One region of the Rhizobium anhuiense bv. trifolii genome, then DNA from elsewhere that is predicted to be linked to it. Evidence: predicted binding sites of a transcription regulator. Region 1 holds the regulator's gene; each other region holds the start of a gene.
The links. The regulator PhoB, encoded in region 1, activates phosphate uptake and scavenging genes when phosphate is short. The targets are predictions, from matches to a motif close to TGTCATNNANCTGTCAT.
Positions count from the first base shown of each region.

Region 2: a site for PhoB is predicted at 2,984-3,000, ahead of NE851_RS22300 (UDP-2,3-diacylglucosamine diphosphatase). Genes of this name have one in related genera too.
Region 3: a site for PhoB is predicted at 4,798-4,814, ahead of olsB (l-ornithine N(alpha)-acyltransferase). Genes of this name have one in related genera too.
Region 4: a site for PhoB is predicted at 3,764-3,780, ahead of NE851_RS27465 (DUF1045 domain-containing protein). Genes of this name have one in related genera too.

Region 1 is NZ_CP098803.1:828,528-835,701, forward strand. Features, by position in the region: gene NE851_RS12665 (substrate-binding domain-containing protein) at 1-128, shown strand, start outside; gene pstC (phosphate ABC transporter permease subunit PstC) at 291-1,772, shown strand; gene pstA (phosphate ABC transporter permease PstA) at 1,769-3,088, shown strand; gene pstB (phosphate ABC transporter ATP-binding protein PstB) at 3,104-3,919, shown strand; gene phoU (phosphate signaling complex protein PhoU) at 3,964-4,677, shown strand; gene phoB (phosphate regulon transcriptional regulator PhoB) at 4,825-5,508, shown strand; gene NE851_RS12695 (GcrA family cell cycle regulator) at 5,769-6,302, opposite strand; gene NE851_RS12700 (aspartate aminotransferase family protein) at 6,726-7,174, shown strand, end outside.
Region 2 is NZ_CP098803.1:2,747,076-2,754,249, reverse strand. Features, by position in the region: gene NE851_RS22310 (multidrug efflux RND transporter permease subunit) at 1-1,999, shown strand, start outside; gene NE851_RS22305 (histidine phosphatase family protein) at 2,095-2,844, opposite strand; gene NE851_RS22300 (UDP-2,3-diacylglucosamine diphosphatase) at 3,063-3,875, shown strand; gene NE851_RS22295 (MFS transporter) at 4,055-5,275, shown strand; gene dgcA (N-acetyl-D-Glu racemase DgcA) at 5,227-6,210, opposite strand; gene NE851_RS22285 (ABC transporter permease) at 6,313-7,174, shown strand, end outside.
Region 3 is NZ_CP098803.1:701,352-708,525, forward strand. Features, by position in the region: gene mutS (DNA mismatch repair protein MutS) at 1-224, opposite strand, end outside; gene NE851_RS12020 (NADP-dependent malic enzyme) at 338-2,623, shown strand; gene NE851_RS12025 (helix-turn-helix transcriptional regulator) at 2,853-3,842, shown strand; gene olsB (l-ornithine N(alpha)-acyltransferase) at 3,872-4,750, opposite strand; gene NE851_RS12035 (PAS domain-containing hybrid sensor histidine kinase/response regulator) at 4,860-7,142, opposite strand.
Region 4 is NZ_CP098803.1:3,792,535-3,799,708, forward strand. Features, by position in the region: gene NE851_RS27435 (metallophosphoesterase family protein) at 1-226, opposite strand, end outside; gene uraH (hydroxyisourate hydrolase) at 229-585, opposite strand; gene NE851_RS27445 (ureidoglycolate lyase) at 582-1,082, opposite strand; gene NE851_RS27450 (HepT-like ribonuclease domain-containing protein) at 1,087-1,449, opposite strand; gene uraD (2-oxo-4-hydroxy-4-carboxy-5-ureidoimidazoline decarboxylase) at 1,446-1,946, opposite strand; gene puuE (allantoinase PuuE) at 1,946-2,869, opposite strand; gene NE851_RS27465 (DUF1045 domain-containing protein) at 2,981-3,688, opposite strand; gene NE851_RS27470 (NAD(P)/FAD-dependent oxidoreductase) at 3,803-4,981, opposite strand; gene mnmC2 (tRNA (5-methylaminomethyl-2-thiouridine)(34)-methyltransferase MnmC2) at 4,980-5,720, shown strand; gene NE851_RS27480 (response regulator) at 5,717-7,174, opposite strand, start outside.

The DNA.
Region 1 (7,174 bases):
TCAACTTCTTCGTATCCGACCAGATGATCGGCCCTGACGGCCCGCTCGTCGAATACGGCCTGGTTGCCGCTCCGGATGCCGAGCGCGAAGCGATCCGCAAGGACGTCGAAGCCGGCAAGTCCATGTAATCACTTTGCCGGCGCGGTGACTTCAAACCCGCGCCGGCATTGCCTTATCCCTCGCGCCGGTATTTCCGGGCCGCAGGGTTGAATTCATTCCGCATGATTGGAAGCTGAAGGCAGGCTGTGAAGCTGCCGGGCTTTGGGGCCACGGGCTTGGGGACGTAACGAATGAGCACATCCATCATACTTTTGTGCCTTGTGGTGATCGGTGCCGCCGCCTATCTGGTCGCGCGAAGCCGGGCCACGGCGCTTGCCGGAGGCAGATCCTCCGCATTGCATTCACGGCCGGCCTATTACGGCGCCTATGCCGCGATCTGGGCTGTTCTTCCCGCCCTCATCGTCCTCTGCGTCTGGCTCTCCGTCAGCCCCGGCATCATCCAGTCCTCGGTTCGCAGCGCCTTCCCTGCTGACGTCAAGGCTCAGGCCTCGGTCGAGCAGGATCTTGGTTATTCGATGGTGGCGACGGTCGCCCGCGGCCTGACGATGCTGACTTCGGATGAAGCCGCGGCAGTCGCCAACGATCCGGCCGCCCTGCAGGCCAAGCTCCTCGAAAAGGGCGTGCCGCTCGCCGGCCAGCCGCAGCCCTACATGGTCGATGCCGCCAAGACGCTGAACGCCAAGAGCATGACGAGCCGCCTCGCCATGACCGCGATCGTCTTCATTCTGGCTGTATCAGGCGCCTTCTATGCGCTGCGTTCCATCGCCCCGCGCTTCCGCGCCCGCAACCGGGTCGAGCGCGTCATGCTCTGGGGCCTGCTGCTGGCCTCCTCGATCGCCATCCTGACGACGATCGGCATCGTGCTTTCGATGCTGTCGGAAGCCGCCCGCTTCTTTGCCGTGGTTCCCGCCGCCGACTTCTTCTTCGGTACCGTCTGGGATCCGCGCTTTGCCGGCGCCGGCAGCTCGTCCTTCGGTCAGTTCGGCCTGATCCCGCTGCTGCTCGGCACGGTTTACATCGGCCTGGTCGCTATGCTGGTCGCCGTGCCGGTCGGCCTCTTTGCCGCCATCTACATGGCCGAATACGCCTCGCCGAAGGTGCGCGGGGTCGCCAAGCCGCTTCTCGAAGTGCTCGCCGGCATTCCGACGATCGTCTACGGCTTCTTCGCGCTCGTCACCGTCGGCCCATTCCTGCGCGATTTCTCCGCCCAGATCAGCGGTCTTCTGTCCGGCAGCTATTCGAATTTCATCCAGGCGCAGAGCGTTCTGACGGCCGGCATCGTCATGGGCATCATGCTGATCCCCTACGTCTCCTCGCTGTCGGACGACATCATCACCGCCGTGCCGCGAGCCCTGCGTGACGGTTCGCTCGGTCTCGGCGCCACCCGCTCCGAAACCATCAAGAAAGTCGTCTTGCCCGCAGCCCTTCCCGGCATCGTCGGCGCATTGCTGATGACCGCCTCACGCGCCATCGGCGAAACCATGATCGTCGTGCTGGCCGCCGGTGTTGCCGCCCGCATCCAGATCAACCCCTTCGAGCCGATGACGACGGTGACCGTCAAGATCGTCAACCAGCTGACCGGTGACCTCGAGTTCACCTCGCCGCAGACCCTGGTTGCCTTTGCCCTTGGCATCACGCTGTTCTGCATCACGCTTTGCCTCAACATCTATGCGCTCTACATCGTGCGCAAATACCGGGAGCAGTACGAATGACGGATATTGTTTCTCCCGCCGGCGTCACCGTTTCCAAGGCGCCACCGCGCCGCGATATCGGCATCAAGCGCCGCTATGCCGCCGAGCGCCGGTTCCAGGCCTATGGCATCGCCGCCATCACCTTCGGTCTCGTCTTCCTCTTCATCCTGCTGTGGACGGTGATCGGCAAGGGCTACACCGCCTTCCAGCAGACGGCGATCACCCTGCCGATCGAATTCTCGGAGAAGACGATCGACCCGAACAACAAGCGTGCGACCGACCCTTCGGTGCTGATCGCCGCCAACTATCCGGTTCTCCTGCGCGACGCGATCGTCAAGCAACTGAACATCAATGCCGCAAGCCGCCCTGATGTGCGCGATGCCTCGGCCATGCTGTCGAAGAGCGCCCCGATCCAGCTGCGCGACATGGTCATGTCAGACCCGTCGATCATCGGCAAGACGGTCAATGTCACGGTGCTTGCCGACGCCAATGTCGACAGCGCCAACAAGGGCCAGATCGATCTTTCGGTCGATGAGAAGAACCGCAAGGTCAACGACAAGCAGGTTGGCTGGATGAACGAGCTGAAGGCGAGCGGCGCTCTTCACAAGCAGTTCAACACCGGCCTCTTCGTCAACGGCAACTCCAGCCGTCCGGAGGCCGCAGGCCTTGGCGTCGCCCTCATCGGCTCGCTCTACCTGATGCTGATCGTGCTGGTGCTGTCGCTGCCGATCGGCGTCGCCGCCTCGATCTATCTCGAGGAGTTTGCGCCGAAGAACAAGCTGACGGACCTGATCGAGGTCAACATCAACAACCTCGCCGCGGTTCCCTCGATCGTCTACGGTCTGCTCGGTCTGTCCGTCTTCATCAACTTCATCGGCCTGCCGCGCTCGGCGTCGCTGGTCGGCGGCCTGGTGCTGACGCTGATGACCCTGCCGACGATCATCATCGCCACGCGTGCCGCTCTTCGCGCCGTGCCGCCGTCGATCCGCGCCGCAGCCCTCGGCCTCGGGGCTTCCAAGATGCAGATGGTGTTCCACCACGTTCTGCCGCTCGCCATGCCCGGCATCCTCACCGGCACGATCATCGGCCTGGCGCATGCGCTCGGCGAAACCGCGCCGCTGCTCCTGATCGGCATGGTCGCCTTCGTCGCCAACGCGCCGACGACGCCGCTCGATCCCTCGACGGCTCTGCCCGTACAGGTCTATATGTGGGCCAACGAGGCCGAACGTGCCTTCGTCGAGCGTACTTCGGGTGCCATCATCGTTCTGCTCCTGTTCCTGATCGTCATGAACATGGGCGCCATCCTCTTGCGTCGTCGCTTCGAGCGCCGCTGGTAAACGGAGTTAAACATCATGAACATGTTGACGGAAGCTGCAGTTGAAAAGGCGCTGGATCACAAGATGAGCAACGTCCCGTATAAGATGATCGGAAAGGATGTCTCGGTTTACTACGGCGAAAAGCGCGCGCTTTTCGATGTGAACCTGAACATCCGCGAAAACACCGTAACCGCCCTGATCGGCCCGTCCGGCTGCGGCAAGTCGACCTTCCTGCGGAGCCTCAACCGCATGAACGACACGATCGACGGATGCCGCGTCACCGGCAAGATCACGCTCGATACCGACGATATCTATGATCCGGATATCGACGTCGTCGAACTTCGCGCCCGCGTCGGCATGGTCTTCCAGAAGCCGAACCCGTTTCCGAAGACGATCTACGAAAACGTCTCCTACGGCCCGCGCATCCATGGCCTGGCCAAGTCGAAGGCCGATCTCGACCAGATCGTCGAGACCAGCCTGCAGCGCGCCGGCCTCTGGAACGAGGTCAAGGACCGCGTGCATGAATCCGGCACCGGCCTGTCCGGCGGTCAGCAGCAGCGCCTCTGCATTGCCCGTGCCGTCGCCGTCAGCCCTGAGGTCATCCTGATGGACGAGCCCTGCTCGGCGCTCGACCCGATCGCCACCGCCAAGGTCGAGGAACTGATCCACGAGCTGCGCGAGAACTACACGATCGTCATCGTTACCCACTCCATGCAGCAGGCCGCGCGCGTCTCGCAGCGCACCGCCATGTTCCACCTCGGCAATCTCGTCGAGGAGAACGACACCGACAAGATGTTCACCAATCCGGACGATCCGCGCACCCAGGATTACATCATGGGTCGCTTCGGCTGATCCTGGCGTCACCAAGCCTTTCCGTTATTCGAGGATAAAGCCCCATGGCATCGACACATATTTATTCTGCCTATGATGATGATCTGAAGTTCCTGTCCAGGCGGATTTCCGAAATGGGCGGCCTGGCCGAGCAGATGGTCGCCGAAGCCGTGCGGGCGCTGGTCAACGGCGATACCGCGCTGGCGCAGAAGGTCATCTCCGACGATGTGATCCTCGATCACGCCGAACGCGAAATCGGCGACAAGGCGATCGTCACCATCGCCCGCCGTCAGCCGATGGCCGCGGACCTGCGCGAAATCATGGGCTCGATCCGCATCGCCGCCGATCTCGAACGCGTCGGCGACCTCGGCAAGAACACCGCCAAACGCGTCATCGCCGTCCAAAGCACCGGCGTTCCCCGCAAGCTCGCCCGCGGCCTCGAGCATCTCTCCGAACTGGCGCTCGTCCAGCTCAAGGAAGTGCTCGATGTCTACACCAATCGCTCCGCCGACAAGGCGAACGCGATCCGCGAACGCGACAACGAGATCGACGCGATGTACACCTCGCTGTTTCGCGAGCTCCTGACCTACATGATGGAAGATCCGCGCAACATCACCAGCTGCACGCATCTTCTCTTCTGCGCCAAGAACATCGAGCGCATCGGCGACCACGCCACCAACATCGCCGAGACGATCTTTTACATGGCGACAGGTGCGCAGCCGGAAGGCGATCGTCCGAAAGACGACAGCGCCAACACCGTCGGCGCGGTAACCGAATAACCGCCCGGGCCGGACGGCCGGGCTAGAAGCTTGCGTGCGCGCCCATCCGGGGCGCGCAAAGAGGTCGCAGCCAATTCTGAATTTGCGCAGGGTGCATTGCTTGAACCATCCCCGGTTCAAGGATCATGCGCGAGGAGACCGACACGCATGATCCCGAGAGTTGCAGTTGTTGAAGACGAGGAAGCCCTGAGCGTGCTTCTTCGCTACAATCTCGAAGCGGAAGGCTTCGAGGTCGATACCATCCTTCGTGGCGACGAAGCCGAAATGCGGCTTCAGGAGCGCACGCCCGATCTGCTCATCCTCGATTGGATGCTGCCTGGCGTCTCCGGCATCGAACTCTGCCGGCGCCTGCGCATGCGGCCGGAAACCGAGCGCCTGCCGATCATCATGCTGACGGCGCGCGGCGAAGAGAGCGAGCGCGTCCGCGGGCTTTCGACGGGGGCCGACGATTATGTCGTCAAGCCCTTCTCGACCCCCGAGCTCGTTGCCCGCGTCAAGGCGATGCTGCGCCGCGCCCGTCCCGAGGTGCTGTCGACGGTGCTGAAATGCGGCGATATCGAACTCGACCGCGAAACCCACCGGGTCCATCGCAAGACCCGCGAAGTCCGCCTCGGCCCCACCGAATTCCGCCTGCTGGAATTCCTGATGTCGTCGCCGGGCCGGGTCTTCTCCCGCTCGCAGCTTCTCGACGGTGTCTGGGGCCACGATATCTATGTCGACGAACGCACCGTCGACGTCCATGTCGGCCGCCTGCGCAAGGCGCTGAATTTCTCCAACATGCAGGACGTCATCCGCACCGTCCGCGGCGCCGGTTATTCGATGGAAGCCTGAGGGCCTCCATTCTGATTGCTGACAACGTCGCTCGAGCTAGCGTCTGCCCCTCACCCTAACCCTCTCCCCGTAAAACGGGGCGAGGGGACGTGCCCTGCGACAGGTTAGCGGGGAACGGAGAGGTCGCGGCATATCCCCTTCGCCCCGCAAGCGGGGAGAAGGTGCCGGCAGGCGGATGAGGGGCAGCCATCCGCGCGAACCAATAACCACAAAAAAACGGGCCAGTCGGCCCGTTTCTCATGTGCGGCGATGTTACCCGCTCAGCTGGCCCGCGCTGCTGCCCGGCGGCGTTCGTTGACCGGCTGGTAGGCAAGCTTCTGGTGATAGCTGCAATAGGGCGAATTGTCGGGGGATTCGCAGCCGCAGAAGTGGAAGTCGTCCTTCAGCGGATCGCCGACCGGCCACTTGCAGGTGCGTTCGGTCAGTTCCGTCAGGCCGAGGCGTCGGGAAATCGGAACGACCACGTTGCCTCTCGGCACGTATTCCATTTCCTCGATCGTTTCGATCTCGATCTCTTCCTTCAGCATCGTCGCGCCCTGCTGGCGGGTAACGGTGCGAGTGGCGACCCGTGAGGCGTAGTTCGGCGCGCGCGGCGCAGAAGTATTGCGTTTCGGCGTTCGGGCGGCATTGGCGGTACCGCCGGCCTTGGCACGGCCGGGGAGGCTCAGCCGATGCACCTTGCCGATGACCGCGTTTCTGCTGACGCCACCAAGTTGTGCCGCGATCTGGCTGGCGCTCAGTCCTTCGGCCCAGAGCTTCTTGAGTTTCTCGACCCGCTCGTCTGTCCAGTTCATGCCCTGTCTCCACCTTTTGCGTTGGTGATGGCAGAATCCCTCACCGTTGTCCCGGAAGGCTCCGAAACAAGAAACGCTTGATCAATTTTGGTGACTAGTTCCGCCGCATGCAGTCTAGTAATTGAACTTTAACCTAGTGTGAGGCTGACTCCGTGACAAGAGTCGCATGAATCCGGATGAATCGAATTTCAAGTTTTCCCCAACTTGCTGCCCCGGCGTGGCATTTCTGCAATAATGCCTGTTGAGGACGGATAATGCTGCTGTACAAGCTTGCTGCATGCGCTAAGGGCGCAGTTTTGTTGACATTGCAGCGCGAAAAGGAAATAGTGCCAGTCGCCGCCGCAAGGCGGCATTTTTGATTTTTCGGGCCTGGTTTTCTTAGCCGGAGTCCGGAGCTTGATAACATCGATGGGAGATCGCGCTATGGCTGAAGCCGCGCCGCTTTATGACACCTATTCTCGTGCCCCGTTGCGGTTCGAGCGAGGCGAGGGCGTGTGGCTGATCACCGAAAGCGGCGAGCGATATCTCGATTTCGGCGCCGGCGTCGCCGTCACTTCGGTCGGCCACAGCAATCCGCATGTGGTCGGCGCGCTGAAGGAGCAGGCCGACAAGGTCTGGCATCTCTCCAACATCTATGAGATCCCCGGCCAGGAGCGTCTGGCCAAACGGCTGACCGACGCCACCTTCGCCGACAAGGTGTTCTTCACCAATTCGGGCGCCGAGGCGCTCGAATGCGCGATCAAGACGGCGCGCCGTTATCAGTATTCCAAGGGTCATCCCGAGCGCTTCCATATCATCACCTTCGAGGGCGCCTTTCACGGCCGGACGCTGGCGACGATCGCCGCCGGCGGCCAGGAGAAATATCTTGAGGG
Region 2 (7,174 bases), 1.9 Mb from region 1:
CGCCGGCTTCTCGATCAACGTGCTGACGATGTTTGCGATGGTGCTGGCCATCGGCATTCTCGTCGACGACGCCATCGTGGTGGTGGAAAACGTCGAGCGGCTGATGGCGGTGGAAGGGCTGTCGCCAAAGGAGGCGACCAAGAAGGCGATGCGACAGATCACCGGCGCGATCCTCGGCATCACGCTGGTTCTTTCCTGCGTCTTCGTGCCTATGGCGTTCTTCCCGGGCTCGACCGGCATCATCTACCGCCAGTTCAGCCTGACCATGGTTGTCTCCATCCTGTTTTCGGCCTTCCTGGCGCTGTCGCTGACACCGGCGCTCTGCGCCACCTTCCTGAAACCGATCAAGGGCCATCATGAAAAGAAGGGCATCGCCGGCTGGTTCAACCGCAATTTCGACCGGCTGACCGGCCGCTACGCCCGCACCGTCGGGGGATTGGCCAAGCGCTCCTGGCGGGCCATGGCCGTCTATCTCGCGCTGGTCGTGGGCCTCGGCTATCTCTTCGTCAACCTGCCGAGCAGCTTCGTGCCGGATGAGGACCAGGGATTCCTGATCGTTGACGTGCAGGGACCGCCGGAGGCGAGCCGCAACCGCACCGTGGCTTCGCTCGAAAGCATCGAGGCGATCTTCAGGAAGGAACCGGCCGTTGCCAACGTCGTCGCGATCCAGGGCTTCAGCTTCTCCGGGCAGGGACCGAACGCCGCCCTGGTGTTTGTCACGCTCAAGGACTGGGCCGAACGCGGCGCCGGCAATTCGGTGCAGGAGATCTCCAACCGCGCCAATATGCAGCTGTTTGGGCTGAAGGATGCCACGTCCTTCGCGCTGTCGCCGCCGCCGATCGAAGGTTTCGGCACGACCAATGGCTTCACCTTCCGCCTTCAGGATCGTGGGGCGAAGGGCCAGGCGACACTGACCGAGGCGGCGGGCATTCTGATCGGCAAGGCATCTGAGAATCCCATCATCGCCGGTATCCGCCCGGAAGGCATGCCCGACTCGGCCCAACTCGTGCTGGTCATCGACCGCGAAAAGGCAAATACCTTCGGCGTCGCCTTCGCCGACATCAACAGCACGATCACCGCCAATCTCGGTTCGAGCTATGTCAACGACTTCCCGAATTCGGGCCGCATGCAGCGCGTCATCGTGCAGGCGCAGGACAAGAGCAGACTTCAGGCCGAAGACCTGATGAAGCTCAATGTCCGCAATGCGAGCGGCGGCATGGTGCCGCTGTCGTCCTTCGCCATCGCCGAATGGCAGAAGGGACCGGCGCAGATCGTCGGCTATAACGGCTACCCCGCCGTGCGCATTTCCGGCGCTCCGGCGCCGGGATATTCATCGGGCGCGGCGATTGCCGAAATGGAGCGGCTGGCAGCCGAACTTCCCGACGGCTTCGGCTTCGAATGGACCGGCCAGTCGCTGGAGGAGCTCAGATCTGGATCGCAGGCGCCGTTCCTGTTCGGCCTCAGCATTCTTTTCGTCTTCCTGCTGCTGTCGGGGCTTTACGAAAGCTGGTCGATCCCGCTGTCGGTGATGCTGGTCGTGCCGCTCGGCGTCATCGGCTGCGTGCTCGCGGTGATGAGCCGCGACATGTCCAACGACATCTACTTCAAGGTCGGCCTGATCGCGATCATCGGATTGTCGGCGAAGAACGCCATCTTGATCGTCGAATTCGCCAAGGACGGCTTTGCCGAAGGGAAATCGCTGATGGAGGCTGCGATCGAAGGCGCTCGTCTGCGCTTCCGGCCGATCATCATGACTTCGCTCGCCTTCACCTTGGGCGTGGTGCCGCTGGCGATCGCCACCGGGCCAAGCGCGGCCAGCCAGAATGCCATCGGCACCGGCGTGCTTGGCGGCATGATCTCGGCGACGGTGCTGGCGATCTTCTTCGTTCCCGTCTTCTTCGTCTTCGTGCTGCGTCTCCTGAGGACGAAACGGCCGGAGGCGATGAACGAGGAAGCCTCGACCGCGCAGGAGCCGGCAACCATGACGTCACCGAGCTGACGCGACGTCACCGCCTGAACCGACGAGTTGGCGGGTTGCCTTGCGCAAACCGCCACACACCTTCGCACCGGGCCGTTCATTTCTTGGCTGTGTTGCTAGCCGCCGAGCTTCGGCGTGATCGTCACGTCGGCGCCATAGGCATCGCGCAGTTCGCCTTCCTGTCCCGGCTGCCGATCGACCGCCTGATGCAGCAGGATCGACTCGTATCCTTGCGAGCGCGTCCCCTCGATCAAGGTGATATCGGCATTTCCGGGATTGTCGGAGCGCTCGAACCACTCGACGGGGCGGTGCAGGAAGTTCATTTCCACCGCCCGGTTGGTGACGCCATGGCCGACGATCACGACGTTGTGGTCGCTATTTTCGGCGTCGTGCATGACGGTCTGCAGGAACAGGCGCACCCGCTGGGCCACATCCGCCCGGCTCTCGCCATCCGGCGGCCGCGCGTAGAATTTGCCGCTGTTGCTGCGCAGCCTTGCCCATTTTTCGAACTCATCGGGAAACTTCTGCTTCTGTTCGGCATGATCATAGATCTCGGTGAAGAGACCGAAATCTTGCTCGCGCAGCAGATAATCCTCCCTGATGTCACCGACGACGCTTTCCGGCAGGGCTGCAAGCAGCGCATCCTTGCTCTGCCGCGTCCTGAGAAAGGGCGAGTACCAGATGTGCAGCTTGCCGAAACCGGCGCTCGGCAACGCCGTGACATAGGAGGCGATCACGCTGCCTGCCTCCAGCGCCTGCCGATAGCCCCACTGCGTCAGCGGCACGTTATGATCGCCGAATTGGCGATAGGCCTGTTCATTGATGTTGCCGAGGGATTCGCCGTGGCGAACGAGAAAGATACGCATCAGCCATCCCGCATTGTCGGATATGAATCGCTGTCATCATGAACGCCCTGAATGCGCAGGGCAACATGGCTGGCGGGCCGCGCGGCGACGGGCATTCTGCCCGCGGGGGATGAGCGGTTTGCAGCGCTTTTCCACATCTTGTCATCATCCTGAAACACGAGTCTGGTTTTGGAAGGTTAGATGAAAGATGGGGACATGAGCGGCAGCTCGTGAAAGACATGATGGAACCCAGACATTTCCGCACGCTCTTCATTTCCGATGTCCACCTCGGCTCGAAGGCCGCGAAGGCCGACTTCCTCTTGGATTTCCTGCGCCACCACGAAGCCGATACGATCGTGCTCGTCGGCGACATCGTCGACGGCTGGCGTCTGAAGCGCAGCTGGTATTGGCCACAGGTCTGCAATGACGTCGTTCAGAAACTGCTGCGCAAGGCGCGCAAGGGCACCCGCGTCGTCTATATTCCCGGCAATCACGACGAATTCCTGCGAGACTTCCCGGGCATGCATTTCGGTGGCATCGAGGTCGTCGAGCGCATGATGCATGACGGCGCCGACGGCAAGAAATACCTGATCCTGCACGGCGACGAATTCGACGTCGTCGTCCGCAACGCCCGGCTGCTCGCCTATCTCGGCGACTGGGCTTACGATACGGCGATCCGCATCAACATTCTCCTGGCGGCGGTGCGCCGCCGGCTCGGCATGCCCTACTGGTCGTTCTCGGCCTGGGCCAAGCTGCAGGTCAAGCATGCCGTCAACTTCATCGGTGAATTCGAGCGCGTCGTGGCTGAAGAAGCCCGCAAAAACGGCGCCGACGGCGTGATCTGCGGACATATCCATCATGCCATCATTCAGGACATGGACGGCATCCGCTACATCAACACCGGCGATTGGGTGGAAAGCTGCACGGCGGTCGCCGAGCACGAGGACGGTACGTTCGAACTGATCACCTGGCGGGCGCTCGCCAGCAGCGTGCCGGCGCTTGCCGCCATCGAAATGCATGACGAGGGCGAACTCGCCCCCCAAGCTGCCTGATTTTGGCGGCTTGATTTTTGTGCTGGCACATCCGTGCCCGCGCTCCCAAGAATTTAGCCGTTACCGTCAGGTGACAGGCCCTATTTATTTTCTAAAACGTTTCAGAACGGCTATTTCTCGCAATAGTCGCCTCCAGGGTGGCGTGTTAGGACAACGTCCAGTTTCCTTCAGGTCCGCCCATGATTCCCGCTCAACATTCCCCGACGGGTGAGGGAGCGCCGCCGCGCTTCCGGCTGCTCAGCGCGCTTTCCTATTGTGCGCCGCTGCTCGTCAACGGCATCGTTCTGCCGTTCTTTCCCGTCTGGCTCGCAACCCACAGCTTCAGCGATCACGAGATCGGCATCATCCTTGCCATACCGATGGTGGTTCGCGTGTTGGTGGCGCCTGTCGTCGCCATGATCGCCGATCGCTTGAAGGAACGCGCCGACGTCTTGCTCTGGTCTGGCTGCCTGTCGCTGCTGACGGCGATTGCGCTCTTCTGGACGACGACCTTCTGGCCTGTGACGATCGTCTATGCGCTGCAGGGCGCCACTTTCGCGCCCTATGTACCCGTCGTCGAATCGATCGTCATCTCGGGCGTGCGCCGTTGGGGGCTCGATTACGGATCGATGCGCGTGTGGGGCTCTATCGCCTTCATCGTCTCGACGTTGGTCGGTGGCCAGTTGATCAGCCGGTGGGGCGGCGAGATGGTGCTTGATATCATGGTGTTCGGCTTCATCATGACCGTCGTCATGGCGATCTTCTGTCCGCGCATCGGGCCGACGCGGCGGCGCGGCCAGCCGATCAACATTCCGGCCGCCACCGGCAGCGGGTTGCGCGAGCCGCATCTGCTGCTGCTTCTGATCGGCGTCGCCATCCAGCAGTCGAGCCACGCTGTGCTCAACGCTTTTTCCTCGATCTACTGGCATCAACTCGGCTTCTCCGGCACGCAAGTCGGCCTACTCTGGAGCGCCGGCGTCGCTTCGGAGGTAACGGTGTTTTTCCTGTCGAAACGTCTCAACCGGCGCTTCAACGCCTGGACGCTGATCCGCTTCGGCTGCGCCGTCAGCGTCTGCCGCTGGATCCTGTTTCCGATGAATACGGGCTTTGTCGGTTTCTTTCTGCTGCAGTGTTTCCACGGCTTCACCTATGCCTTCGTGCATACCGGTGTGCAGCGGCGGATCATGGCGACGGTGCAGGAAACACAGGAATCATCGGCGCAGGGCGCCTATTTCTTCTATGTCGGCATGGCGATGGCGCTGATGACGTTGACGTCGGGTTATCTCTATTCCTGGCTCGGTGTCGTCAGCTATTACGTCATGGCGCTGGTCGCGCTCTCCGGCCTCGGCCTCGTCATCTCAGCCTATTATCTTCAGCCCCAGAGGGTGCTTTCCGGCGGAAAGACCAGGGAAGCGGCGTAGCGCAGGCCGGGCTCGCGGTCGCGTGCAAGCAGCAACGGACCATCGAGATCGACGAAATCGGCAGTCTGGGCGAGCAGCACGGCCGGCGCCATGGCAAGCGAGGTGCCGACCATGCAGCCGATCATGATGCCGAATCCAAGCCGTTCGGCCTCGGCCTTCATTGCCAGGGCCTCCGTCAGGCCGCCGGTCTTGTCGAGCTTGATGTTGATCGCGTCATAGCGGTCGGCGAGGCTTGCGAGATCGCCGGTGTGGTGGACGCTCTCGTCGGCGCAGACGAGGAGCGGGCGGCGGATTTCGGCAAGCATCCCATCGCGGCCAGCCGGCAGCGGCTGTTCGACGAGCGCCACCCCCGCTTGCGCCGCGATATTGAGGTGGCGTTCGAGCACCGCTTCCGGCCAGCCCTCATTGGCGTCAAGGATGATTTTGGAATCGGGTGCGGCCGCGCGGACGGCGCGGATGCGGCTTTCATCATCGCCGGTTCCGACCTTGACCTTGAGCAGTGCGCGGCCGGCATGTTCGCGCGCCTGGGCGGCCATCACCTCCGGCTCACCGAGCGAGATGGTGTAGGCGGTGGTGAGCGGCTTCAGATCGGCAAGGCCGAGACGGACGGCGACGCTTTCACCCGTTCGTTTCGCTTCCAGGTCCCAGAGGGCGCAATCGACGGCGTTGCGCGCAGCGCCCGGCGGCATCGCCGACAGCAGGTCGCTGCGCGAAATGCCTGCCTCGACCAGCGGACGCGCGGCCTCGATCTGGGCGAAAACGCTCTCCATGGTCTCGCCATAGCGGCGATAGGGCACGCATTCGCCAAGCCCCCGGGCACCGTCTTCGGCGAGTGTACAGGTGATGACATCGGCCTCGGTCTTGGCGCCGCGCGAGATGGTGAAAGTCCCGGCAATCGGAAAGGAATTCATCTGGATATCGAGGGTGCGCGGCATTATTGCTGTCCTGCGAGCATGGAAATTGCACGTTGCTTCTGTATATTGACGCGCCGGTCGTCGAACGGTCCGTTCGCGATTCGCGGCAAGTTGCTGTAAGCCTTGAAAGACATAAGTATCTTGAACGCCGAGAATCGCAACGCTGCCTCGCTTGACGTGGACGACCAGGCCGATGGTTCGGGGCAGCATGTGCGTCTCAGAGGCAATTGGCGCAGCGCCTATATTCATTTCGTGCTGCGCGACTTCGAAAAGCTCCTTCATCAGAAGGCCGGCGACCTGACTGTCGACCTCTCGCATATTTCGGATATCGATACCGCCGGAATCTGGCTGCTGTGCCGGCTGAAGAAGGAAGAGGAGGCGGCTGGACGGACGGTTCGCTTCGAAGGCACCAATCAGCATATCGACGAAATGCTGGCGATGTTTTCCGAGGAGCCGGCCAAACCCGAGCCGGAGCAGCAGGAGAAGGTCTCGCTCGTCGCGCGCATCTTCGCGCCCGTGGGCAAGATGACCTACGAGGTCTGGGACAATTTCGCCGCCGCCATGTATATCCTCGGCTCGGCGGTGCGTGGTGCGCAGATGAAATTCGGGCGCGGCAGCGGCGTTTCGCCGGCCTCGATCGTCAACCAGATCGACCATATGGGCGTTCGCGCCGTTCCGATCATCCTCCTGATGTCGTTTCTGATCGGGGCGATCATCGCCCAGCAGGGCGCCTTCCAGCTGCGCTACTTCGGCGCCGAGGTTTTCGTCGTCGATCTCGTCGGCATTCTGCAATTGCGCGAAATCGGCGTGCTTCTCACCTCGATCATGATCGCCGGCCGTTCGGGCAGCGCGATCACCGCCGAAATCGGCTCGATGAAGATGCGCGAAGAGATCGACGCGCTGAAGGTGATGGGGCTGAACCCGATCGGTGTGCTGATCTTCCCGCGTCTGGTGGCGCTGACCATCGCGCTGCCGCTTCTGACGG
Region 3 (7,174 bases), 130 kb from region 1:
CCGCGCTTCGTCAGCGTGATGCCGAGCGCGCGCGACGCTTCCAGCGCGTCCTCGAAGAACAGCTCGTAGAAATCGCCCATCCGGTAGAAGAGCAGCGAACCCGGATTGTTCGCCTTGATCTCGATATATTGCTCCATCATCGGCGTCGCCGAGGCACGGCTTTCCGCCGTGGCGAGCTCGGCAGCCGAAAAGGCTTCATTCCCTGTGTCTATTCGTGCGTTCACGGAGGTGGAGTTTTTCCCAAAAAAACAGGTGCCAACCCTATCCGCCCGCCGCTATAGATGACAACAGCATTTGAGGAAGAGCAAAGCGTCGCCCACAGGACGTTGGAGGATTTATGCCCGATATCGATAAGAAGGACCGGCCGGTGACCTCTGTTACCGACCAGGAGGCGCTCGAATTTCACGCCATGGGCCGGCCCGGCAAGCTGGAGATCAACCCGACCAAGCCGATGGCGACGCAACGCGATCTCTCGCTGGCCTATTCGCCGGGTGTTGCCGTGCCGGTGAAGGCGATCGCCGCCGATCCGCAGACGGCCTATGATTACACGGCGCGCGGCAATATGGTCGCCGTCATATCCAACGGCACGGCAATCCTCGGTCTCGGCAATCTCGGCGCGCTGGCTTCCAAGCCCGTCATGGAAGGCAAGGCGGTGCTCTTCAAGCGCTTCGCCGACGTCGATTCCATCGACCTCGAGATCGATACGGAAAATGTCGACGAGTTCATCAACTGCGTGCGCTTCCTCGGTCCTTCCTTCGGCGGCATCAACCTCGAGGATATCAAGGCACCGGATTGTTTCGTCATCGAAAGCCGGCTGCGCGAGCTGATGGACATTCCCGTCTTCCATGACGACCAGCATGGAACGGCCATCATCGCCGCTGCCGGCCTGATCAACGCGCTGGAGCTGACCGGCCGCGACCTGAAGACGACAAAGCTCGTCTGCAATGGTGCCGGTGCTGCGGCGATCGCCTGCGTCGAACTCATCAAGGCGATGGGGTTTGCCCCTGACAATGTCATCCTCTGCGACACCAAGGGCGTCATCTACCAGGGTCGCACCGAGGGTATGAACCAGTGGAAATCGGCGCATGCGGCAAAGACCGACGCACGCACGCTGGAAGAGGCGATGCAGGGCGCGGACGTCGTTTTCGGCCTGTCGCAGAAAGGTGCGTTTTCGGCCGAGATGATCCGCTCGATGGCCGAGCGGCCGATCATCTTCGCCATGGCCAATCCCGATCCCGAGATCACGCCGGAAGAGGTCGCCCGCATCCGCGACGACGCCATCATGGCGACGGGCCGGTCGGACTATCCGAACCAGGTCAACAACGTCCTCGGCTTTCCCTATATCTTCCGCGGCGCTCTCGATGTCCGTGCCTCGACAATCAACGATGCGATGAAGATCGCCGCTGTCAATGCGCTGGCAAACCTGGCCCGCGAGGACGTGCCCGATGACGTTGTCGCCGCCTATCAGGGCAACCGGCCGCGTTTCGGGTCGCAATACATCATTCCCGTTCCCTTCGATCCCCGCCTGATCTCGGCGATCCCGGTGGCAGTCGCGCAGGCTGCGATCGAAAGCGGCGTCGCCCGCAAGGTCATCACCGACATGGCGGGTTATGCCCGCGAGCTGTCGGCACGCCGCGATCCGATCGCCTCGACGCTCGCCAGCCTCTACGAGCGTGTCCGCCGCCGCCCGAAGCGGATCGTCTTTGCCGAGGCCGAGGAAGAACAGGTCCTGCGCGCAGCTCTTTCCTATGCCAACCAGCAGCTCGGCACCGCCATCCTGCTCGGCCGTGAGGATCTGATCCGGGCGACGGCGGAACGCGCCGGCATCGATCTCAACCGGCCCGGCCTCGAGATCGTCAATGCCCGTATCTCCACCCGCATTGAGGCCTATGTCGATTATCTCTATGCGAGGCTGCAGCGGCACGGTTATCTCTATCGCGATGCCCAGCGGTTGATCCACAACGACCGCAACCACTTCGCCGCCACCATGGTGGCGCTCGGCGACGCCGACGGCATGGTGACGGGCATCACCCGCAATTATTCGACGGCGCTCGAGGATGTACGCCGCTGCATCGACGAGAAGCCCGGCCACCGCATCATCGGCGTGTCGCTGGCGCTCTGCCGCGGCCGCACGGTCTTCGTGGCCGATACGGCGGTGCACGACATGCCGACGGCCGAGCAGCTTGCCGATATTGCCGAGGAGGCCGCGGGTCTGGCGCGGCGCATGGGTTATTCGCCACGCGTCGCCCTGCTTGCCTATTCCACCTTCGGCCATCCCTCGGGCGAACGCTCCGAGCGGGTGCGCGAGGCTGTGAAGATCCTCGACAAGCGTCGCGTCGATTTCGAATATGACGGCGAGATGGCGGCCGACGTCGCTCTGAACCGCAAGGTGATGGAGCAATATCCTTTCTGCCGCCTGTCCGGCCCGGCCAACGTGCTCGTCATGCCGGCTTTCCACTCGGCCTCGATCTCGACCAAGATGCTGCAAGAACTTGGCGGCTCCACGGTGATCGGTCCGATCCTCGTCGGCGTCGACAAGCCGGTGCAGATCACCGCGATGGGCGCCAAGGATTCCGACATCGTCAACATGGCGGCGATCGCCGCCTATGGGGCGGGTTCGTAAACGCGCCTCTTGCGACATATGAGACGGCATTCCGTGCCCGGCCGACTGCCCGTCGGCCGGGCACAAGTTTTCGTGGCAGCTGATGAAGTCTGCTCTTCCGATAAGTCATACTTTTGATACAATAGGCCTGTAGGGGGCGGCATAATTTGCCCGCAGGGACATTGAAAGACCGCGGGCAATCGATGCGGTTTTGCAGCTCAGTTGTTTGATATCAGCCGGTTGGTGTCCCATGCCAGAAAACGCATCCGCCAATTTCATCGCCCGATTTCAGGGGGCAACCTTCGACGATATGGTCGAGGCTCTGACCAGGGGGTTCGGTTCGTTCGATGCATGGCGCAATGGTCGGGAGAAACCGCTCGACTGGAAGGTTGGCTTCTGGGGTGATGAAAGATTGTCGCTGGTCAGCAACCAGGATTCCGGCGGCTGGGGTGCAAGAACGGCCCATGGAACGCCGGAAACGCTGGCAATCATCATGCCGCGGAGGGGCGCTCTGGATGTAACGCTGGGTCGGAACGTGATCCAAGGGACACCTGGGCGGCTCTTGTTGATGAACAATCTCGAGCCGGAACGGGTTTCCGTACGGGCAGCGCCTCACCGGTCGGATACACTGAGCCTGAACTGGACGATCATCGCTCAAACCGTCGCCTCCATACTGGAGACACCCCTGACCGGGCCAATGGACCTGGCGCCGCTCGTCGATCTTTCCACCGCAGCCGGACAGTTGATCGGCAGCCTCGCCCAAACGATCATCATCGGCATGCGCAACAATGGGCCGCTCCTTCACTCGCCAATCGCCATGTTGAACCTGACCCAGGGGTTTGCCGATCTGTTGGTGCGCTCGGTTCCTCATCGGCTCTCGCACCTTCTCGACAGGAAAATCCACCTGATCGCACCCCGGCATGTCCGTCGGGCAGTTGAATTCATGCATGGGAACATCGCACAGCCGTTGACGATGCAGAGCGTCGCGGAGGCGGCCGGCATTTCTATTCGCGCGCTTGAAAGCGGTTTTCGTGCCTTCAAGGGAACCACACCGGCTGCCTACCTCAGGACGATCCGCTTGCAGGCGGTGCGAGAGGATCTGCGCGATCCTTCAAACCGGCAGCCATTGCGGGACATCTGCTTGAAGTGGGGATTCTTTCACTTTGGCCGCTTTGCGGCAACCTATCGGGCGGCCTATGGAGAGAACCCGTCGGACACCAGAAGGCGAGCCGATCTGTGACGGACGATCGTCACTCGAAGTAGACCAAGTTAGCTCGCGAAGCGGCCGGCGTCGGCGCCGTAATAATTCAGGTAGCGGTCGGAAATGCTGGCGATCGGCAGCACGATCAGCACGTCGGTCGTGTTGAAGGCATGGTCGATGACCGCGCTGGAGCCGACCATGGCGCCGAGGCGCAGATAGCCCTTGATCAGCGGCGGCAGGGCCATCAGCGCCCGCTTCGGGTTGATGGCTTCGACCGGCATCAGGTCCATGTTGCGGGCGAGGTCCGGTAGGGCGCCGACGGCCCATTCGTTCTTCGCCAGCACATTGTGGTAGAGGAAGGACAGTGCCAGCGCATGGCTTTCCAGATAGACGCCGGGGAAGGAAGCGCAGCCGAACATGGCGCTCACGCCGTGCTTCAGCGCATAGGCCCAGTTGCCCTGCCACAGAAGTTCGACGGTGCGCTTGGTGCGGTATTCCGGCAGCACGCAGGAACGGCCGAGTTCCATGAAGCGCTTATCCGGATGTTTGGCAATGAGGCCCTCGATCTCGAATTCGGAAGCCGAGTAAAAACCGCCATTGGCGATGGCGACATCCTGGCGCAACAGCCGGTAGGTGCCGACGATCTGGTCTTCCGGGTCGCCCTCGATTGCACGGTCGAGAACGAGAAGATGGTCGCAGAAAGCGTCATAGGCGTCGACGTCGCGCTGGCGGCGCATGGCCTCCAGCGGCAGCTGCGCCTTCATTTCGTCGACGAAGACGCGGTAGCGCACAGCCTGGGCGGCATCGATCTCGCGTGCCGTGCGGGCCAGGCGGGTTTCCAGATTGCCGATGCGGCCGAGAATGTCGCCGTCCTTCTGCACAGCAGCCGTCGAAGGCCGCGCAGCCTCCGCCGTGGTGTCACGATTCAGGATGTCGATGGCGGACATGGCGATTCTCCCGTTGCCGGCTTATCGACGCCATAAAACACTTCTATACGACAGGAAAGTGACATTTTGAATTTCCCAAACGCAAGGAGCGTACCGGTTTCGACGCGCCTTACCGCGCCTCAGCGCGGCGGGCGGAAAGTGCGGCGACCGCCTGAACTTCGGTCAGCAGCCGCACCGGGTCGACCGGCTTAACCATGACGCGGTTGGCGCCGTTGAGCAAGACCTGCCGGCGTGATTCGTCGCTCTTGTCGGCGGTGAGAACGATCACCGGCACCGGGGCAAGATCGAGCCGTCTTTCATGGCCGCGCAGGCGCCCCAGCATGTCGATGCCGTTCCCGCCCGGCATCGACAGGTCGCTGATGATGATGTCGGGCCGGGCATTCGCTTCGCAGAGCGCATAGTCGAGCAGCGACTCGAAATCCTCGACATGGCGCACCTTGTGCCCGCCCTTTTCCAGGACGACGCGCACCAGCATGGCATTGATCGGATCATCCTCGCCGAGCAGGATGCTGAGCCCGCTCGCCGCAACCAGCGTCTCCGTCACCGAAAGGCCGAAGCCCGGCTGGTTGTCGTTCAGCGCGTCGCGTTTCTCCATGCCGCGCATGCGCCCGCGCAGCACGTCGATCAGCGACTGCTCGCGCAGCGGCCGGATCAGCCAGGCGTCGAAGAGGTCGAGCGGATGGGCGCTGCGCTCTTCCGGATTGACGAGCAGGACCTTGCGCAGGCCAAGAGCGGCGATGTCGGCGCGGTCGGCAAGATGGGCGGAAAATTCCGCCGACATCCGGTGGTCGATGATGATATCCGTCGGCCGCTTTCCGCTCTTTGCCAAGCCGAGCAGCGTTGCCCGCGCCGTTTCGCCGTCGCCGACGAGATGGCAGAAGCCACCGAGTGTGCTGATCGTCTCGGCAATGGCGGTGCGGGCCGCACCTGCCGGCGCCAGCAGCACGACGCTGTTGCCGGCAAGCAGCGTGTTTCGCCGGTCGGGGCGCTCGCTGCCGATGTCGACGGGGAAGCGGATGGTGAATTCGCTGCCTCTGCCCTTTTCGCTGGCAACCGTCAGCGCGCCGTTGAATTCGCGCATGATGCGAGCGGAGATGGCAAGGCCGAGCCCGGTGCCGCTGCTCTTGTCGGCAAAGGTCCCGCCCTGCTCGAATTCGCCGAAGACGCGCGCCTGTTCCTCGGCCGTCATGCCGGGACCGCTGTCGGTCACGGTGATCAGCAGATCGCCGGCGTCGAGCGACACGCGGATGAAAACGCCGCCGAGCTGGGTGAATTTCACGGCATTGCCGATGACGTTGAAGAGAACCTGGCGCAGCCGCGCCGGATCGAAGCTCATATTCTCCGGCACGTCGGACGATACGGTGGCGCCGATCTCGATACCCTTTTCATGCGCCCGGTGGGCGAGCATCTCGACGACGCTTTCCAGAAGCTTGCGCAGCGATTCCGAGCGCGGGTGCAGCGCGAAGCGGCCGACTTCGATGGTGGAGAAATCGAGCAGGTCCTCGACCAGCTGGGTCAGCGCGTGGCCAGACTGGCGGATGTTCGCCAGATAGTCCTGCTGCTCCTGCGTCAGCCGCGTCTCGGCGATCAGATGCGTCATGCCGAGAATGCCGGAAAGCGGGGTGCGCACCTCATGGCTGACGGTGGCAAGCAGCCTGGATTTGGCGGCGCTGTTATATTCGGCCTTCTGCCGCGCCTCCTCGCGGCCCTGCGCGATCAGCCGCTCATCGGTGACGTCGCGGGCAACGCTCTGCAGCAGCAGGCGACCGTTTGCCGGGTCGCGGGTGACGACGTCGCGCCACAGGAAGATGCGCTGGCCCTCCGGCGTCGAGATCTCGACGTCGTAGCAGTGCGGTATCGGGCCGGGGCGGAAGGCAAGCCCGATCTCCTCGCAGGTTTTGCCCTCCGGACGCAGCCGCCCGGTCAGGCGCCGAAACGTGTCGTTGGCGGAGATGATGCGCCGGTCCATGGTGCGGCCGAGGGTGATGTCGCCGAGCACGTCGTGGACGTCGGCAAACAGCTTTGCGCCATCGTTCGAATCCGGCGTGGATTTGCCGTTGCGCTGCCCGGCCGTGCGCGACCGTACCATCAGCAGGGCGTAACTGGCGATGACGGCAAGGCCAAGAACGACGAGACCGCCCGAAAGCAGCAGCGGATCGCCGGCATGGGCAAGCAGCATCAGGATCGTTGCGGCAAGCAGGCCGGCGCCGCCCAGCCAGTAGAACAGCAGGCGCCGCGTCGCGGCAGGCCCGTTCTGGCGGTCTTCGGTTCCCCGGGGTGCCGATGCTTTCGGTCGTGAAAAGATGGCCCCGATCCGCTCTTCATGCGGCTTGGCGGCGGGTCCACCGAAGGCGGCGGACAATCTTTCGTGCAACTGTCCCAGGTTGTGCATGGTACCTGGATAACATGAGGCCTCTTCCGAAT
Region 4 (7,174 bases), 1.8 Mb from region 1:
GCATGGAAGCCGTATCCTGTTCGATGAGGTAGCGGTCGTGATTGCCGCGAACCGAGGTCAGGCTAAGCGGCATCAGCAGGTCTGCCGTCTTGCCCGCCTCGAGCGGTCCGCTGAAGAAATCGCCGAGATTGACGATCTCATCGATGCCCTGCGCACGAATATCCGCAAGCACCGCCTCCAACGCCAGATGGTTGCCGTGGATATCCGCAATTGCCGCAAACCGCATTTTTAGCTGCCTCGATAGGTGGAATAGCCATAGGGCGAAATCAGCAGCGGCACATGGTAGTGCGCCGTGACATCGGCGATACCGAAGCGGATCGGCACGATGTCGAGGAAGGCAGGATGCGGCAGCGGCGTGCCGCTCGCCCTCAGATAGTCGCCAGCATGGAAGACCAGTTCATAAATGCCGGCCCGGAAGCCTTCGCCAACCAGGATGGGGCCACCGTCGACCCGGCCGTCGGCATTGGTCTCGACCGTCTTCAGATGTCTGCGGATCTCGCCGTCGAGCTGGAAAAGATCGATCCTCAGACCCTCGGCGGGCTTGCCCAGGGCGGTGTCGAGAACATGCGTGGTCAGTCCGGTCATAGGGCTGGCTCTTTGACGATGTAAGAGGTTTCGAAGAAGAATTCTTCCAGATTATTGCCCGGCCCATCGCGGTCGACAACCAGGAAATCTGAGGCTTGGCCGAGCACCATCAGCGGATGATGCCAGACGTTGCGGCGGTAGTTCACGCCCTGATCGCCACGCGCCAGAAACACCTGCGGCCTGCGCGGACGGCCGTTCTCGTCCTCGGAAACGATGACGAGAAAGGAACGGCCAGAGACCGGCGAGAAACTCTGGCTGCCGAATGGGTGCCGCTCCATCATGGTGATTTCATAGGGGAAGGCACGCGGCTGGCCACGAAAGAGGTTGATGATGACGCGTGCGCCTTCGCCCGTCGCTTCAGCGGCGGCCAGCGCGTGAAAACGCTCCGTCGTGCCGCCATTGATGAGCCGCATCGAGGCCGGATCGGCTTCGATCACCTCGCCGAAGGGTGCGAAGGCGGATTTGGTGAGCGGGCGGATCTCGAGAAATTCGGACATGGCTTCACTCGCCTTGGGCATGCCAGTAACGGACAGCGTCGATCGCGGAAAGAAGTTCCGGCAGCGTGCGATACGTCGCCTCCCAGATTTCGGAGGGATTGAGATCGAAGACGTCCTCGAGAATGCGATTGCCCGTGCCACAGATTTTCGTCCATGGCAGGTCGGGATGCTCGGTCGCAAATTCTGGATGTGTGACGAGCAGGCGGGACGCCGCAGCACCGATGGTGAAGTGGCAGAAGGCAACCGCCTTGAAGGTGAGCTTGTCCCCGGCGAACGCCGCCTCATCCATTCCGCCGACGAAAGACAGCGCTTCGGATGCTGCCTCATACATCTCGTTGAGATAATCGATAGCGCGCCGCTCTTTCATTCAGCCTCCGGCAGCATCGATGTCAGCCGTAGCAGCGCGATCCGCTCGACCTGCGCCGTCGCGGTCGCAAATTCCTCGTCCCGATCGTTGCCGATGCGAGTTTCGAAAGCCGACAGGATGTCGTCTTTGCCGAGCCCCTTGACGGCGATGATGAAGGGAAAGCCGAATTTTTCGACATAGGCCAAATTGAGTTCGGTGAAGCGGCCGTGTTCGGCCGGGCTCAGCCGGTCGAGACCGGCGCCGGCCTGCTCCTTCCGGCTGTCTTCGGTGAGTTCGCCTGCTATGGCGAGGCGCCCGGCAAGATCGGGATGAGCCAGCAGCACGCCGAGACGCTCCTCTCGGCTTGCCGCCCGGAAGACGGCCACAAGGGCCGCATGCACGCCTGATGCCGTCAGCGGCGCCGGCAGGTGGCCGGCGTCATAGGCGCGCTCGGCAATAGAAGGCGAATGTTCGAAGACGCCGCCGAAGCGGGAGACAAAATCCTCGCGCGACATCATCAGAGCGCATCCGGCTGATGATGCTTGTGCCAGTGCTCGGCGATCTCAATGCGGCGCGGAATCCAGACCTTCTCGTGCTTCAGCACATATTCGATGAACCGCTTCAGTGCCGCCGCCCGGCCCGGGCGCCCGACGAGACGGCAATGCAGGCCGACCGACATCATCTTCGGGCTGCCCGCCTTGCCTTCCTCATAAAGAGTATCGAAGGCATCCTTCAGATAGGTGAAGAACTGATCGCCGGCGTTGAAGCCCTGCGGCGTCGCAAACCGCATGTCGTTGGTTTCGAGCGTATAGGGGATGATCAAGAAGGGTTTCCCGTCGACGCCCTTCACCCAATAAGGCAGGTCGTCGGCATAGGAATCGGAGGAATAGAGAAAACCGCCCTCCTCCTGCACCAGCCGAAGCGTATTGTCGGAAGGCTTGCCCTGATACATGCCGTAAGGCCGCTCACCGGTGAGTTCGGTGTGCAGCCGCACGGCTTCGAGGATATGCTTGCGCTCCAGATCTTCAGGAAAATCCTTGTATTCCAGCCAGCGGTAGCCGTGGCTGGCAATTTCCCAACCGGCCTCCTTCATCGCGGCGACGGCCTCGGGGTTGCGGGCCATTGCCAGCGTCACGCCGTAGACGGTCGCCTGCACCTTGAGATCGGTGAACATCCGCCAAAGCCGCCAGAAGCCGGCACGCGAACCATACTCGTAGATCGATTCCATGTTGAGGTTGCGCTGCCCAGGCCAGGCGGCTGCGCCGACGATTTCCGACAGCAGGTTTTCGGAAGCCGGATCGCCGTCAAGGATCGAACTCTCGCCGCCCTCCTCGTAGTTGATGACGAACTGCACGGCGACGCGTGCCTCGTCCGGCCATTTCGGATCGGGCGTCAAACGCCCATAACCGACAAGATTGCGCGGATAGGTCTCGGATACCATCAAATCACCTTCTGAAAAGACGGGGAACGGTAGCATCCGCAGCCGGAATGTCGAGACGGAAACTGCGCAACGGGATTTTCCCATTACGGAACAAATCTTTAGCCTGGATATTCAGGCGATCTTGCGCGCGCTGACCTTGCCCATCGGATGCAGCGAATGAACGCGGAAAGGGCCGCCGGTGCCCTCCTCGATCATCAGCGCCACGTTGGAAACCGTGACCGGCTCGCATAACACAGGCTCGAAGATCGTCTGCAGCGCCGGCTCGATGCGCGGCATGTCGATCGCGTTGACAGGGCCTGTCACCGGCATATGAAAGCGGAACTCCTCCATCACGTAAGGGCTACCCCAGCGATGCAGATTGGCAAATTGCGTCGCCGACAGCCCGTCCGGATCGCTGCGTTCGATCTCGGCCTCGCTCAGCGGCGCGCGGAAACGATCGAATTCCTGCACGATCGCCGAGGCGAGATACTGGATCTGCTCGCAGGGAATACTCGGCAGCAGGCTGTAGAAATTGCCGAGCCGGGCGACTTCGATACGCGGAATCTGGAAGGGAACGAAGGTCCCGGAAAAACGCATCAGATCGCGCAAGAGTTGCGCTTCCGACATCTCGTAAGACAAGTGAAATGGCGTCTTCAAAACGCCGTGAAAACCATAGCGCCGCGGCACGGCGGTATGGAAGGCGATCTCGTGAATGCCGAGACCACGAACGGCCGGAGGCTCCACCATATCGCCCGAAAACACGTTGCGGCCAAGCCAACTGGCGGCCACGAGCGATAGAGGGTCGCTCGCCGGGGGCGTGAAGCAAATGGCATAGCGCATGCAATTTCCTCCATCAAGGAAGTGAGCGCCGCTGACTTCAGGCGCTGTCGATGCGCAAGCAGATAGGTGATTTGCATGACAGAATAACGAAACGCAGCGGCGCCTAATTCACGTTTAACGTGAAGCCGCCGCGATGTGGCTTGAAATTGCGAAGCTTTCCGGCAACAAAAATCCGCAATCTGTATCGCCTGCGATTGCTATCGCCGCCTCCGCCAGCCGGTGCGCTAGGCCGAAGCTGACCTTGAAGCCACCGGTCAGCGCGATCAGGCGTGGGTGATCGGGGTGGCGACCGATCATCGGATCCCGGTCGATCGCCTTCGGGCGAAGCCCTGCCCAGCGCTCGACGACCGGGGCGTCGCGAAGGCTTGGCACGATCACCCGCGCCGTCTCGATCAGCATGTCGAGCTGGGCGTCGGTCGACATGGGATCGTCAAAGCGGTTCTCACTGGTGCTGCCGATCGCCACGTGCCCGCCTTCATGTGCGACGACATAGAGCCCGTCGAGAAAGATCGTCGGCAGCGACGGGTCGATATCGGCTTTCAACAGAGCCGCCTGCCCTTTGACCGGCTGGCCGAGCGGCTGCTTCAGCCCGGGCGTCAGCTCCTGCAACAGCGGAAAGGACTGATAGCCGGCGGCAAGGATGCAGCGGCTGAAAGCCAAGCTTTCGCCGCCTATTTCGGCGGTGCCGCGATCGGGATCAAGGCCTGCAACCCTGGCATGTTCGATGATCCGCACGTGTTTTGCCCGCCGCAGGAAGGCGGTAAGCGCCGCGATCAGCAACCGCGGCGCAACGCGCGCGGCGAGCGTGTCGTGCACGAAGCCGCTCTTGCCGGCGGACGGCTCGATCCAGCCATCGACCGGCGGACTGTCGAGCACATGCCAGTGGAAGCGGCGCTCGCCCGCCCGCCAATGGCGCTCGGCGTCTTCGAAATGGCCGCACGCTATGCGGTTGAGATGCGGCTTCGGCAACGGGATCAGCCGCCCGGACCTGGTATAACCGGCGGAAAGCCCGGTCATTGCTTCGAGCGCTGCGATTTCGGCTTCGAGTAGGACCAGCGCATCGAACTGGAACTGCTTCTTTTCAGACCACCGATCCGGCATATGCGGCATCAGCGCGCCGAGCAGGCCGCCGCTTGCGCCTTCGCCCAATCTGCCGGCGTCAGCAATAAGGGTACGGATGCCCCGGCGCTCGGCGTGGACGGCCGCCCAGAGACCCATGATGCCGCCGCCGACGATCAGCAATTCCGAGGATGATTGACCTGAGACCTGCTGAGGATTATCGGCTTTTTCCATGACAGACGTGAACCCCGATCAGATTGGCGCAGGCGCGCCGCAGCCGCTCGAATGGCGCGACGGCGATATGCCCTATTCCACCGCCTTTGGCGATCATTTTTATTGCCAGACGGATGGCCGGCTGGAATGCGGCCACGTCTTCCTCGCCGGCAACGGCCTGCCTGAGCGCTGGAACGGGCGGCAGGAATTCATGATCGGCGAGCTCGGCTTCGGCACCGGCCTGAACTTCGCCGAGACCTGGCGGCAGTGGAAGCTCCACCGAGCCGGCGGCCAGCACCTGCATTTCATCTCCTTCGAGCTCCATCCGATGCGTGGCGAAGAGATCGGCCGGGCGCTGTCGCATTGGCCGGAGATCGATAGCGAGCGCGAGGCGCTGACGGCGGCCTGGCCGCAGACGCCTGCTGGAACCGTCTCGCTCGATCTCGATCCTCAGACGCGACTCAGCGTCGTCTGCGGCCGCGCGCTCGACGGTGTCGCCGCGGCAAAGCCCGGCTTCGACGCCTGGTATCTCGACGGCTTCGCCCCGTCACGCAACGGCGACATGTGGTCGGAGGAACTGATGCGGCTCGTCTGCGAGAAAAGTGCCGCCGGCGGCACGTTCGCCACCTATGCGGCGGCCGGCTTCGTGCGCCGCAACCTCATTGCCGCCGGTTTTGCCGTCGAGCGCCGCCAAGGCTTCGCCGGCAAGCGCGAAATGCTCTGCGGTATCAAGGCGTCCCCCGGTCAGCGCGCGGATTAATAGCTGCTGCGCTCCGGCTGCTGCTCGCTCGTTCCGAGCCATTGCCGGATTTTCTCTTCCAATAGTTCAGGGCTGATCGGCTTCGACATGTAATCGTCCATGCCGGCGTCGAGGCAAAGCTCGCGGTCGCTTTCGAGCGCATGGGCGGTGACCCCGATGATCGGCACGCGGTGCCCCTGGCCCTTTTCCCTTTCGCGGATCGTCTGGGTCGCCTGATGGCCGTTCATGACGGGCATGGAGACATCCATCATGATGATGCGCGGCGTATGCCGCTCCCAGGCAGCGACCGCCGCCTCACCATTCTCGACGACGAGGAAGGAAAGACCCGTTCCCTGCAGGATCTGCGTGAAGACGATCTGGTTGACCTCGTTGTCCTCGGCAACGAGCACGTCGACGAATTCGGCCGCCCGCTTCTGCGGCGCGGGTGCCGGCGGCTTTGCCGGTGCCGCCGCTTCCCTCTGCAGCCGGGCAATCTCGGCCTCGGAGGCCTGCTTGACGCGGCTGGCGCGCACCACTTCGACGACGGTGTTGCGCAGCACGTTGGCGCGCGCCGGCTTCATCAGATGCGCGTGGCCGTTGAGCGCCGCGAATTCCTTTTCCGTGCCGGAAATATCCATCGACGTCAGGAAGATGATCGGCAATTCGACAAAGCGGGGATCGGCGCGGAGCCGGCGCGCGACATCGGCCCCGTTCATATCGGGCATGTGATAGTCGAGCACCACGGCATCGACGGCAATGCCGAGATCGGCCGCCGCCTCGAGGATCGCAAGGCCGGTACCGCCGCCTTCGGCGGCCACGCCGTCGAAACCCCAGAGAGCAAGCTGCTCGGTCAGAATGCGCCGGTTCACGTCATTGTCGTCGACGACGAGGACGCGCGCGCCCTGCACGTTGATCGGCAACGGCTTCGGTTCGATGCGGGCGGCCGCCACCGCAAACGGCAGATTGACGGTGAAGACCGAGCCCTTGTTGCCTTCGCTTTCGACGTTGAGATACCCGCCGAAAAGGTCGACGAGCCCGGCAGTGATCGCAAGGCCGAGGCCCGTTCCCTCATGCCGGCGGGTCGAGGAGGCGTCCACCTGCGAAAACTTGTCGAAGATCGATTCGAGCTTCTCCGGCGGGATGCCGATACCGGTATCCTCGATGCGGATGCTCGCCATGATCTCGCCGCCGTCGGCGGCCTGAAAGCCGAGATCGACGAAGACGTGGCCACGCTCGGTGAACTTGACGGCGTTGCCAACGAGATTGGTGACGATCTGACGGAAACGCCCGGCATCGCCGATCACGGCGGCAGGCAGGTCGGGTGCGGCCCGCACCAGCAGCTCGATGTTCTTCTCGGCGGCATGCGAAGACAAGAGTGTCGCCACGTCCTCCACCGCTTCGGTAATATCGAAGGCGGCCTTGCGCAGTTTCATCTGTCCGGCATCGATCTTCGAGAAGTCGAGGATGTCATTGAT